DNA from 3 places in the Kribbella sp. DT2 genome. Region 3 is predicted to be linked to each of the others. Evidence: riboswitches for the same ligand, from Rfam matches in the RefSeq annotation. Region 3 holds a riboswitch; each other region holds the start of a gene.
What was found. Region 3 has a riboswitch for glycine ahead of gcvP (aminomethyl-transferring glycine dehydrogenase). Riboswitches for the same ligand answer to the same signal wherever they lie in the genome.
Positions count from the first base shown of each region.

Region 1: another riboswitch for glycine. It lies ahead of gcvT (glycine cleavage system aminomethyltransferase GcvT); the one in region 3 lies ahead of gcvP (aminomethyl-transferring glycine dehydrogenase).
Region 2: another riboswitch for glycine. It lies ahead of ACLQ2O_RS06030 (L-serine ammonia-lyase); the one in region 3 lies ahead of gcvP (aminomethyl-transferring glycine dehydrogenase).

Region 1 covers NZ_JBNCLH010000011.1:242,549-246,821, reverse strand. The annotation lists gene ACLQ2O_RS36820 (mandelate racemase/muconate lactonizing enzyme family protein) at 86-1,135, shown strand; glycine riboswitch at 1,198-1,290, shown strand; glycine riboswitch at 1,291-1,392, shown strand; gene gcvT (glycine cleavage system aminomethyltransferase GcvT) at 1,438-2,544, shown strand; gene gcvH (glycine cleavage system protein GcvH) at 2,554-2,934, shown strand; gene glyA (serine hydroxymethyltransferase) at 2,931-4,241, shown strand.
Region 2 covers NZ_JBNCLH010000001.1:1,257,771-1,262,043, reverse strand. The annotation lists gene ACLQ2O_RS06035 (hypothetical protein) at 1-224, opposite strand, end outside; gene ACLQ2O_RS06030 (L-serine ammonia-lyase) at 331-1,704, opposite strand; glycine riboswitch at 1,783-1,875, opposite strand; gene ACLQ2O_RS06025 (hypothetical protein) at 2,023-2,898, shown strand; gene ACLQ2O_RS06020 (DUF3817 domain-containing protein) at 2,900-3,232, opposite strand; gene ACLQ2O_RS06015 (alpha/beta hydrolase) at 3,358-4,273, shown strand, end outside.
Region 3 covers NZ_JBNCLH010000009.1:359,595-363,867, forward strand. The annotation lists gene ACLQ2O_RS33895 (bifunctional nuclease family protein) at 1-194, shown strand, start outside; gene ACLQ2O_RS33900 (MerR family transcriptional regulator) at 395-1,012, shown strand; gene ACLQ2O_RS33905 (dihydrodipicolinate synthase family protein) at 1,069-1,956, shown strand; glycine riboswitch at 1,972-2,068, shown strand; gene gcvP (aminomethyl-transferring glycine dehydrogenase) at 2,144-4,273, shown strand, end outside.

The DNA of each region.
Region 1 (4,273 bases), on a different contig from region 3:
ACCCACGTCTCGCCGGGAGTCAGAGGGTTTGCCCGCGCGGTCAACGCAGCAGACTGGGTGGGGAACCCCGATGTGAGGAGTCCCGATGACGTTGGACGGTCACTTCATCAGCCGCGTGGAGCGCTCGACGGTCCGGTCGCGGTATCCACGGACCATCGGGCGGAACGCCCGGCTCGGTAGCCACGGGGACGGTGGGGTGGACGAGATCGTCGTCCTGCACACCGACACCGGGAAGTCCGGGTGGGGGCTCGCGGCGGGACTCGTCCCGGAGGACGTGGTGGGGCGCCCGGTGGAAGAGCTGATCGATCCAGCAAACGGCGTACGAGAGCCAGGGCTGCGCGGGCTCGACTTCGCGTTGCACGACCTGGCCGGCCACATCCTCGATCTCCCCGTGCACGCGTTGCTCGGAGGTCGCGGGAGTACGACGACCCCGTGCTACGACGGCGCGATCTACTTCGCGGATCTCGACGACGCCGGCGGCGTGGACGCCGTACTGGCCCACTGTGCCGCCGACGACTCGGCGGACTATCGCGCGTTCAAGCTGAAGATCGGGCGCGGAAACCGCTGGATGGAGCGGGCGGAGGGTGACGCGCGGGACATCGAGGTGACACGGGCCGTGCGGGCGGCGTACCCGGAGCACCGGATCCTCGTGGATGCCAACGACGGGTACGACTGCGACGGGTTCATCGAGTACCTGAAGGCCGTGGCGGACTGCGACCTGTACTGGGTCGAGGAGCCGTTCCTCGACGACGCGACCGATCTGGCCCGGCTCAAGAAGCACCTGCAGGGATCACAGACCTTGATCGCCGAGGGCGAGTCCGACCCCGACCTGGAGCCTTTGCTGGAGATCGCCGCCAAAGGCGACATCGACGTCCTGCTGATGGACGTGGTGTCGTTCGGCCTGACCAGCTGGCGCGAGGTGATGCCCCGGATCACCTGCCAGGCCTCGCCGCACGCCTGGGGTCTCCCGCTCAAGACCCTGTACGCCGCACAGCTCGCCGCCGGTCTCGGCAACGTCCCGACCGTCGAGGGTGTGCCCGGCACGACCGACGGCGTCGACACCACGGCGTACCGCTGGGAGGACGGCAACCTGACCGTCCCCGACCGCCCCGGCTTCGGTCTCACGCTCACCTGAGACCGACCTTGCGCGCCCGGCCGTGCCCCGCTTAGGGTGCGACCGACAACTGAACACGCTGTTGATCCGCGGCGGGAGAATCCTGCCGCCGTGCAGGTGCCGTAGGAGCAAATCCTCCCCGGGAATCTCTCAGGCCCCCGTACCGCCGCGGTCAGGCAACTCTGGAAAGCAGCCGGACGTCCGGCTCACCGACGGTGCAAGCGAGGCCCGTACGACGGCCGCGCGGAAACTCTCAGGTCCGATACAGAGCGGGGAGGAACCCCGATCTCGTGGCGCCCGCCACCTGGATTCTGGAGTTCCTCATGGCGAGTTCGACCTTCACCGCACTCCGCGCCGAGCACGAGCGGCTCGGCGCGAGCTTCACCGACTTCGGCGGCTGGCAGATGCCGCTCAAGTACCGCTCCGAGCTCGCCGAGCACCACGCCGTACGACGCTCGGCAGGGCTCTTCGACCTGTCCCACATGGGCGAGGTCTGGGTGACCGGACCGGACGCCGCGGCGTTCCTCGACCACGCGCTGGTCGGCAGGATCTCCGCGATGGCGGTCGGCAAGGCGAAGTACTCGCTGATCTGCGCCGAGGACGGTGGCGTGATCGACGACCTGATCACCTACCGGCGCCCCGAGGCGTTCCTCGTCGTCCCCAACGCCGGCAACGCCGAAGCAGTGGTCGCCGCGCTGACCGAGCGCGCGCGGGGCTTCGACGTCACGGTCGACGACGCGTCGGCGCGGACCTCGCTGATCGCCGTCCAGGGGCCCAAGGCCCAGGAGATCCTGCTCCGGCTGATCCCCGCCGAGCAGCAGGAACGCCTGACCACGCTCAAGTACTACGCGGCGGTCGAGCTCACCCTGACCGACCTGGACCTCCTGGTCGCGCGCACCGGCTACACCGGCGAGGACGGCTTCGAGATCTTCGTCGGAGGCGACGACGCGGTCGATATCTGGCGCGCGATCGAGGCCGCGGCCGAGGACGGCGAGCTCACCCCGGCCGGTCTCGCGGCCCGCGACTCGCTCCGGCTGGAGGCCGGGATGCCGCTCTACGGCAACGAACTCTCTCGCGAGGGCGATCCGTTCGCCGCCGGCCTCGGCGGAGTCGTTGCGCTGAGCAAGGAAAACTTCGTCGGCCAGGAAGCCCTTGTCCGCCGCAAGGAAGCGGGATCGGCCCGCAAGCTGGTCGGCCTGACCGGCTCCGGCCGGCGCGCGCCGCGCAGCCACTACCCGGTGCTCAAGGACGGCGTCGTCGTCGGCGAGGTCACCTCCGGCCAGCCGAGCCCGACGCTCGGCGTACCGGTCGCTCTGGCGTACGTCGACGTCGAGCACACCGAGCCGGGAACCGCACTGCACGTCGATCTGCGCGGCACGCCCGAGCCGTTCGAAGTGACCGCTCTGCCCTTCTACCAGCGCCAGAAGTGAGGACCGACCATGCCGACAGTCAAGGCTGGACTGCAGTACTCCGACGAGCACGAGTGGGTGGCCCGCGAGGAGGCCGGCGTCGTCACGGTCGGGATCTCCGCGATCGCCACCGACGCGCTCGGTGACATCGTGTACGTCGAACTGCCCGAGCCCGGCAGCACCGTGACGGCGGGGGAGACCTGCGGCGAGGTGGAGTCCACGAAGTCCGTCTCGGACCTGTTCTCCCCGGTCACCGGCGAGATCACCGAGGTGAACCCCGCCGTCACCGACGACCCCGCCGCGATCAACGAGGACCCGTACGGCGTGTGGCTGTTCAAGGTGAACGCCACCGCGGACGGCCCGCTGCTGTCGGCCGAGGACTACGCGGCCAAGCACGGTGGTGACTTGTGAGCACGTTCCAGCAGATCGTTGCCCCAAGCATGGATGCGACGCTCGCCGATCTCGACCCGGAGGTCGCGGCGAAGATCGCCGACGAGCTGACCCGGCAGCGCGACGGCCTGGAGATGATCGCCTCGGAGAACCACACCGCGGCGGCCGTCATGCAGGCGCAGGGCTCGGTGCTCACCAACAAGTACGCCGAGGGCTACCCGGGCCGCCGGTACTACGGCGGCTGCGAGCACGTCGACGTGATCGAGCAGCTGGCGATCGACCGGGTCAAGGCGCTGTTCGGCGCGGCGTACGCGAACGTCCAGCCGCACTCCGGCGCGCAGGCGAACGCGTCCGTGATGCACGCACTGATTCGCCCGGGCGACACGATCATGGGCCTCGACCTGGCGCACGGCGGGCACCTCACGCACGGCATGAAGATCAACTTCTCCGGCCGCCTGTACGACGTGGTGCCGTACCAGGTCCGCCCGGACGATCACCGGATCGACATGGCCGAGGTCGAGCGGCTCGCGCACGAGCACCGGCCGAAGCTGATCGTGGCCGGCTGGTCGGCGTACGCGCGGCACCTGGACTTCGCCGAGTTCCGGCGGATCGCGGACGCGGTCGACGCGTACCTGATGGTCGACATGGCGCACTTCGCCGGGCTGGTCGCGGCCGGGCTGCACCCGTCGCCGGTACCGCACGCGCACGTCACGACGTCGACCACGCACAAGACGCTGGCCGGCCCGCGCGGCGGGATCATCCTGACCGACGACGCCGGCCTGGCCAAGAAGATCAACTCGGCGGTCTTCCCCGGCCAGCAGGGCGGACCGCTCGAGCACGTGATCGCGGGCAAGGCGGTGGCGTTCAAGATCGCCGCGTCGGAGGAGTTCCGCGAACGCCAGGAGCGCGTACTGGCGGGCGCCCGGATCCTGGCCGAGCGGCTGGGCCGGTCCGACGTCGCCAAGCACGGCATCTCGGTGGTCTCCGGCGGGACCGATGTCCACCTGGTGCTGGTGGATCTGCGGGACTGCGCGCTCGACGGTCAGCAGGCCGAGGACCGCTTGGCCTCGATCGACATCACCGTCAACCGCAACGCCGTACCGTTCGACCCGCGGCCGCCGATGGTGACGTCGGGCCTGAGGATCGGTACGCCGGCGCTGGCGACGCGTGGGTTCGGCGAGGACGCGTTCACCGAGGTCGCGGACATCATCGCCGAGGCCCTGACCGCGGACGCCGAGGCGGACCTGACCGATCTGCGCCGACGGGTCGCAGTACTGGCTGCTGCCCATCCGTTGTACGGCGGACATGACGAAGGCAAGGAGAACTGATCTCCCTGCCGTCATCAGGTTATAGCGCAGCT
Region 2 (4,273 bases), on a different contig from region 3:
ACGTACGGGTAGTTCTTGTCGACCGGGCCGACGATCGGCAGGCCGGCCACCGGCGTGACCGTGTCGGGGTCACCTGTGCCGGGCAGCGGCAGCAGGCCCACGACAGCCAGGGCGGCGTACAGGCCGATGGGCAGGGCGATGCAGGCGGCGGTACGGCGGACCCTCTTGCTCCTCAGCGGGGTCCGGCGCGGTGCTGCCTGTTCTTCCTCAGAGAACAGACTCACAGTTCCGGCACAGTAGCGGGTATTCACATGTTTCAAACAGGTCTTGGAACGATATTCACCGCAAACTGCAACCCGTCGCGACACTGAGCAACCGCGTGGTGACCAGTCAGCACTCGATCACGTTGACGGCGAGGCCGCCTCGTGAGGTCTCCTTGTACTTGACCTTCATGTCCGCGCCCGTCTCGCGCATCGTCTTGATCACCTTGTCCAGCGTGACCACGTGCACGCCGTCGCCGTGCATCGCCATCCGGGCGGCGTTGATCGCCTTCACCGCCGCCATCGCGTTCCGCTCGATGCACGGGATCTGGACCAGCCCGCCGACCGGGTCGCAGGTCAGGCCGAGGTTGTGCTCCATCGCGATCTCCGCCGCGTTCTCGACCTGCTCCGGGGTCCCGCCGAGCACCTCGCACAGCCCGGCCGCGGCCATCGAGCAGGCCGACCCGACCTCGCCCTGGCAGCCGACCTCGGCGCCGGAGATCGACGCGTTCTCCTTGTAGAGCACGCCGATCGCGGCGGCCGCCAGCAGGAACCGTACGACTCCGTCCTCGGTCGCGCCCGGCACGAACCGGCGGTAGTAGTGCAGCACGGCGGGAATGATGCCCGCGGCACCGTTCGTCGGCGCGGTGACGATCCGGCCGCCGGAGGCGTTCTGCTCGTTCACGGCGAGCGCGAACAGGTTCACCCAGTCCATCACCTTGAGCGGGTCGACCGACCACTTGTCGCCGCTCAGCTTCTGGTGCAGACCGTGCGCCCGCCGCGGCACCTTCAGGCCACCCGGCAGCACCCCCTCGGTCTCGCAGCCTTCGTCGACGCAGTCCTGCATCACCTGCCAGATGTGCAGCAGGCCTTCGCGGATCTCGGGCTCGGTCCGCCAGGCGAGCTCGTTGGCGAGCATCACCTCGCTGATCGGCAGCCCCGACTCGCGGCAGCGGTCGAGCAGCTCGGCGCCGGACAGGAACGGGTACTTCAGCGGCGTCCGGTCCGGCACGATCCGGTCGCCGGCCGCCGCGTCCTCGTCGACGACGAAGCCGCCACCGACCGAGTAGTACGTACGCTCCCGCAGTACGGCGCCGTCGGCGTCGCGGGCCACGAAGGTCATCCCGTTCGGGTGGTACGGCAGCGCCTTACGGCGGTGCATCACCAGCTGCGAGCCCTCGTCGAACGCGATCTCGTGCTCGCCACCGAGCCGCAGGGTCTTCGCCGCGCGGATCGCCGAGACCCGGTCCTCGACCGAGCGGGTGTCGATGGTCTCGGGAGCCTCGCCCTCGAGACCGAGCATCACCGCCTTGTTGCTGCCGTGCCCGTGCCCGGTCGCGCCGAGCGAGCCGAACAGCTGCGACTCGACGGCCGTCGTCCGGGTGAGCAGGCCGTCGGCGGCGAGGCCGGCGGCGAAGGTCCGGGCCGCGCGCATCGGTCCCACGGTGTGGGAGCTCGACGGGCCGATCCCGATACTGAACAGGTCGAAAACGCTGATCGCCATCTGGAGGTTCCTTCCGGTCGACGTTGACCGATCGGTGTGCCTCCCCGCTCTGTTGGGCGTGCTGCCTTCCAGAGGTGCCTCGCCCGTGCGGTGAGGGTGCCTGAGAGATTCTTGGGGAGAGTTGCTCCTACGGCGCCCGGGTCGGGCCCGGGTCTCTCCCGCACGGGTTCATGCGGCGCGTGCTGCTGACGACCGCGACGGTACGACGCGCTCGCACCGCGCGTCAATCCGCCTGTTCCCGTGCGCTCATTCCACCGAGGGAGCTGCTTCCCTCGCGCGGGGGATCCCTTTCGGGCACCGGACCCGGAAGCTGAGGACATGAGGACCTTGCGGTGGGCACCGCACGCCGCGATCGGCTGGGCGACGGCGTACGGGCTGGTGCGGTTGTGGTTCGCGACCGGGCACGCACCGGCCTGGGAGCTGCCCGGCAACGACCTGCTCATCCCCCGCTGGCCGTCGCTCGCCTTCTGCGCGCTGAGCGCCGTCCTGGTCGTCCTGCCGGTGTCACGGCCGACCATCGCACTCACCTGGGCTGCCGCGGCCGGCTGGGTCGCCGTGTGCGGCTTCGCCCTGCTCGACGTCGTCGCCGCCGTGCTGCCGGGCCTCGGCATCCCCTTCGACCCGATCGGAATGCTCAGCCGGCTGGGCGGACTCGCCGGCGCGGCCCTGCTCGCGGCGACCGCCCTGGCCAGGCAGCGGCGGCTCGACCCGTCCTGCCTGCGCTGCAGCGGGCTCCCGACAGTCGCGTCCACACCCAGGTGGGCCGTCGCCGGAGCCCTCGTTGCCGTAGCGGGCTGTCTCATTCGCCTCGGAGCCCAGGCCGTCGTCGGCTTCGCCAGTACGCCGTACGGCGGTCGCCTGGCGGTGATCCTGTTCGAGACCGGCTTCGTGCTCGCCGGGACCGTCCTCCCGCTCCTGCTGGTGACGCGCGCCGGACGGCTGTTCCCGCGCTGGATGCTGCTGCTCCCCGGCGGCGGGCTCGGGGCCGGGATCACGGCGTACTTCGGGGTCGGGCTGCTCCAGATGACCGTCGCGGCCGCGCGGCACGAGCCGGTCTTCGGGGAGATCGATCTGCCCGAAGCCTTCTTCTGGGTCGCCGTCCCGGCCTACCTGGTCTGGGGCATGGGTCTGCTCGCGGCGACGTACGGCTACTACCTCCGCACGCGCCCACCCTGCCTTGGCTGCGGCCGGTGAGTCAGCCGAGGCGGTTGGTGCGGGCTGCCCAGAGCTCGAAGAACCAGGTGAACAGCGGCGGGATGCTCGCGGCCAGCGCAAGCAGGGTCGTCGTCCACGTCCAGCGCAGCGGCTTGCGGACGACGGCGACCGTCAGCACGTACGCGACGAAGATGCCGCCGTGGATCGGGCCGAAGATCTGGACACCGATCTCGTTGTCCGACAGGACGTACTTGAACAGCATCCCGATCAGCAGCCCGGTCCACGAGATCGCCTCGGCGATCGCCACCACCCGGAACCAGCGCGCCTGCTTCGAACCAGCCGGCACGTCCACGGCTGCAAGAGTCTCGGTCATCAGACCAGTGACCCTAACAAGTCGGCCCAACCCACTCCCGGGATGCCTCCGGGTCCTCACCGGATGCCGGTCAGGGTCCTCGCCGCCAAGGATCGACGGTGTTCCCTACGACAACAGGAGATCCCGTGTTCCGACGAACCACCTGGGGGGTGGTCCTCATCGCCGCGACGGCGATGGTCGCCCCACCGGCGACGGCTTCGGCCGAGCAAACCGCCCCCAAGCCCCAGCCCTCGATCGCCTGGGCGGACTGCAAGCCCGAGCCCGGCGACACCCCCGAGGAGATCGCCCTCCTCCCCGGCTCGGGGTGCGGAACGCTGACCGTGCCGATCGACTGGAACAAGCCAGGCGACGGTACCTTCGAACTCGCGGTCGCGCGGCGCAAGGCCGGCTCCTCGTCCGGCCCGGCCGGCGGCCGCGGCGTGGACCAGCGGGTCGGCGTACTGGTGTTCGGCCCTGGCGGACCCGGCGACTCCGGTGTCGACCGCATTCGCACCGGCATGAGCCGGTTCAGCCAGCAGCTCGAGGACCGCTTCGACATCGTCAGCTTCGACCCACGTGGTGTGGCCCGCAGCAACGCCGTGATGTGCTCGGCCGCACTGCTCGCCCGCCAACCGTCGCCGATCCTCGAGAACCACAGCGACTTCGACGCCACCATCAAGTACAACCACGAGCTCGCCACCGACTGCCGCAAGAACACCGGCCCGGTCTACGACCACCTCGACACCCTGCAGACCGTGCGCGACGTCGACGCGATCCGCGCCGCCCTGGGCGAGCAACGAATCTCCTTCCACGGCAGCTCGTACGGCACCTTGCTCGGCCAGCAGTACGCCCAGCGCTACCCGCAGCGGACCCGCGCGCTCGTGCTGGAGAGCGTCTTCGACCACAGCTCCGCGACGACCGGCGAGTTCCTCGACGCGCAGGCCTGGGCGGGCCAGGACTCCTTCGACGAGTTCGTGAAGTGGTGCACGACGGCAACGACCTGCGCCCTGCACGGCCAGGACATCCACGCGTTGTGGGACCGGCTTCTCGCCCGCGCCGACC
Region 3 (4,273 bases):
CGTCGGACTCGATCGCGCTCGCGCTGCGCACCGGGACGCCGGTGTTCTGCACCGAGGAGATTCTCGCCGAGGCCGGGGTGCCGGTTCCGGAGAGTGAGACCGACGAGGTCGACGAGGTGGAGGAGGAAGAGGAAGTGGAGCGCTTCCGCGAGTTCCTCGACCAGATCTCGCCGGAGGACTTCGACAAGTCCTGACCGTGCGTTACGGCAAGATTTTGGATGTCTCTGGTACAAGGCCGGGTTGGTAACGATTCGGCCTGGGAGCGCGACACGCTTTCGGCTCGGTGCGGTTGTCGTTGACCGGGTCAAGTCGGCGGCTTACCTTGAAGGAGTTGTGAGGAGTTGTAACTCCACGGATGTAGTCCGTTCCAGTCAGTACCCAGGGAGGCTCAGGCGTGACACGCACCGGCGACACCGATCTGACGGCGCAGTCGGCGTCGGAAGCACACGCCGACGCGGCTGCCGCAGCGGGGGTGCAGGGCCTGCTCTTCGACGACGACCTGCGCCCGATGCCGGAAGACGTCGGTTTCCGCGGCCCGACCGCCTGCTCGGCCGCCGGCATCACCTACCGTCAGCTCGACTACTGGGCCCGTACCGGCCTGGTGTCGCCGTCGGTCCGCCCGGCCACCGGCTCGGGCACGCAGCGGCTCTACGGCTTCCGCGACGTTCTCCTGCTCAAGGTGATCAAGCGGCTGCTCGACGCCGGGATCTCGCTGCAGCAGATCCGCACCGCGATCGCCCACCTGAGCGAGCGCGGCATCGACGACCTGACCCAGATCACGCTGATGAGTGACGGCGCCTCGGTCTACATGTGCACCTCGCCCGACGAGGTCATCGACCTGCTGGCCGGCGGCCAGGGCGTCTTCGGGATCGCGCTCGGCGGGGTCTGGCGCGAGGTCGAGGGTTCGCTGTCCGAGCTGCCGACCGAACGCGCCGACGGCAACGACGAGGAGTCCGGCCCGCACGCGAACGACGAGCTCGCCGCTCGCCGCCGCGCCCGGATGACCGGCTGACCCCGAACCACCTCCAGCAACCGGTGCGCCCACTCACCGCGGAAACCCTGCGTGGTGTGTGGGCGACGTTGTTGCTGCCCCTCGACGCCGACGACACGATCGACTTCGTCCGCCTCGAGGCCCAGCTCGACCACCTGACCAAGGCCGGTGTCGACGGTCTGTACGTGCACGGTACGGCGGGGGAGTTCCAGACCCTGACCGAGGGCGAGTACGACCGGATCAACGACCTGCTCGCCGCGCGGACCGACCTGCCGTTCCAGATCGGTGCCAGTCACCCTTCGGCGCAGCTCCAGCTCGACCGCGTACGCCGGGCGGCCGCGTTGCGTCCCTCGGCGATCCAGGTGATCCTGCCCGACTGGCTCCCGCTGAGCGCCGGCGAGGCGCTGGCCTTCCTCGACCGTGTCGCCCAGGCGGCCGGCGGCGTACCGCTGGTCCTCTACAACCCGCCGCACGCGAAGACGCAGGTCTGGCCCGAGCAGCTCACCGACCTCGCGCGCGCCGTACCGGCTTTGATCGGCTTGAAGAGTGCGGGTGGGGACGCGGAGTGGTTCGCCCGGGCGCGCGAGTCCGGGCTGTCGCTGTTCGTGCCCGGGCACTTCCTGGCGAGCATGACCCCGCTCGGCGCGGACGGCAGCTACTCCAACGTCGCCGCGCTCTCGCCGGCCGGTTCCGTGAGGTGGTACGAGCTGATCGAGGCCGACCATCGGGCGGCGCTCGATGTCGAACGGCGGATCGCCGAGTTCTTCGCCGGGCACATCGCGCCGCTGCAGGCCCGAGGCCTGTCCAACCCCGCGCTCGACAAGTTCCTCGCCGCGGTCGGTGGCTGGGCCGACGCCGGGACGCGGGTGCGCTGGCCGATGGCCTTCGCCGATCCGGAACTGGTCGGACCCGCCCGAGTGACCGCGCAACGGCTGCTGCCGGAACTCGACGAGGGCAACTGGTAACCTCGGGGTTGCCGTACACAGCACTCGGGAGAGTCCCAGGGCGCGTTTGCCTGGGCGCCGAAGGGGCAATTCCTCCCCGGAACCTCTCAGGCCCATGGACCGAGTGCCGCAGGCGACTCTGAAGCGTGTCAGTGCGTGACAGAGGGGGAGGCCACCGGCAGACCTGTCAGCATCGGAGCCTCCAGCTATGACTGTGCAAGATTCATTTCCCACCCCACCGCCCCAGTCGCCCGACATCTCCCCACAGATCTCGGCCACCTTCGCCGACCGTCACATCGGCCCGCGGGCCGACGAGGTCGCCCGGATGGTGCAGACCCTCGGGTACGCCGACGTCGACGCGCTCGTCGACGCCGCGGTCCCGGCCTCGATCCGCTCGGCCGAGCCGCTCCGGCTGCCCGAGCCGGCCTCCGAGGTCGACGCGCTGACCGAGCTCCGCCAGCTGGCCGCGCGCAACAACGTCGCCACCTCGATGATCGGCCAGGGTTACTACGGCACCTTCACCCCGTCGGTGATCGTCCGCCGCCTGGTCGAGAACCCGGCCTGGTACACGGCGTACACGCCGTACCAGCCGGAGATCTCCCAGGGCCGGCTCGAGGCGCTGCTGAACTTCCAGACCGTCGTGTCGGACCTGACCGGCCTGCCGACCGCGAACGCGTCGCTGCTCGACGAGGGCACCGCGGCCGCCGAGGCGATGACGCTGGCGCACCGGTCGAACCGCAAGTCGAAGAGCAACCGTTTCCTCGTCGACGCCGACTGCTTCGCGCAGACGATCGCCGTCGTCGAGACCCGCGCCGAGGCGCTCGGCATCGAGGTCGTCGTCGCCGACACCACCGACGGTCTGCCCGAAGGCGACTTCTTCGGCTTCCTGGTCCAGTACCCGGGCTCCGGCGGTGTCGTCCGCGACCTGAAGCCGCTGGTCACCGCCGCGCACGAGCGCGAGACGTTGGTTGCCGTGGCCTCCGACCTGCTCGCGCTGACGTTGCTCGAGGCACCGGGTGAGGCCGGCGCCGACATCGTGATCGGCTCGTCGCAGCGCTTCGGCGTCCCGCTGTTCTACGGCGGACCGCACGCGGGCTTCATGTCCGTGCGCGCCGGGCTCGAGCGGTCGTTGCCCGGTCGCCTCGTCGGCGTCTCGGTCGACGCCGACGGCGCCCCGGCGTACCGGCTGGCTCTGCAGACGCGGGAGCAGCACATCCGTCGTGAGAAGGCGACCTCCAACATCTGTACGGCGCAGGTCCTGCTCGCCGTTGTCGCCTCCATGTACGCCGTCTACCACGGCCCCGACGGCCTGAAGGCGATCGCCGAACGCGTCCACGGAGGAGCCGACAGCCTGGCCGCGTCGCTGCGCGCCGGTGGCGTCGAGGTCGTGCACGAGCAGTTCTTCGACACCGTGCTGGCGCGCGTCCCCGGTCGTGCGGCCGACGTCGTCGACACCGCCCGGCAGAACGGGATCTGGCTGCGCCTCGTCGACGCCGACCACGTCGGCATCTCCTGCGACGAGAAGACCGACGCGGTCGCGCTCGGCCAGGTCTGCGGCTCGTTCGGCATCCGGTACGACGCTTCGCTTGCCGGTGGCAACCTGTCCGACGCCGTCACTCGTACGTCGGACTACCTGACCCACCCGGTCTTCAACACGCACCGGTCCGAGACGGCGATGCTGCGCTACCTGCGCAAGCTGTCCGACTACGACTACGCGCTCGACCGCGGCATGATCCCGCTCGGCTCCTGCACGATGAAGCTGAACGCGACCACCGAGATGGAAGCGGTCACCTGGCCCGAGTTCGCCGACATGCACCCGCTGGCGCCGATCGAGGACGCGGCCGGGTACGTGAAGCTGATCGGCCAGCTGGAGCGCTGGCTGGCCGAGGTGACCGGCTACGCCAAGGTCTCGATCCAGCCGAACGCCGGTTCGCAGGGCGAGCTCGCGGGCCTGCTGGCGATCCGCGGTTACCACCGGGCCCAGGGCAACGAGGACCGCAACGTCTGCCTCATCCCCGCCTCGGCGCACGGCACCAACGCCGCGTCCGCGGTGATGGCGGGCATGAAGGTTGTTGTTGTCAAGGGCAACGACGACGGAACCATCGACCTGGACGACCTGCGGGCCAAGGCGTCCGAGCACGCGGAGAAGCTGGCCGCGATCATGATCACCTACCCGTCCACGCACGGCGTGTACGAGGAGAGCGTGACCGAGGTCTGCCAGATCGTGCACGACCACGGCGGCCAGGTGTACGTCGACGGCGCGAACCTGAACGCCCTGCTCGGCCTGGCCAAGCCGGGCGAGTTCGGCGGCGACGTCTCGCACCTGAACCTGCACAAG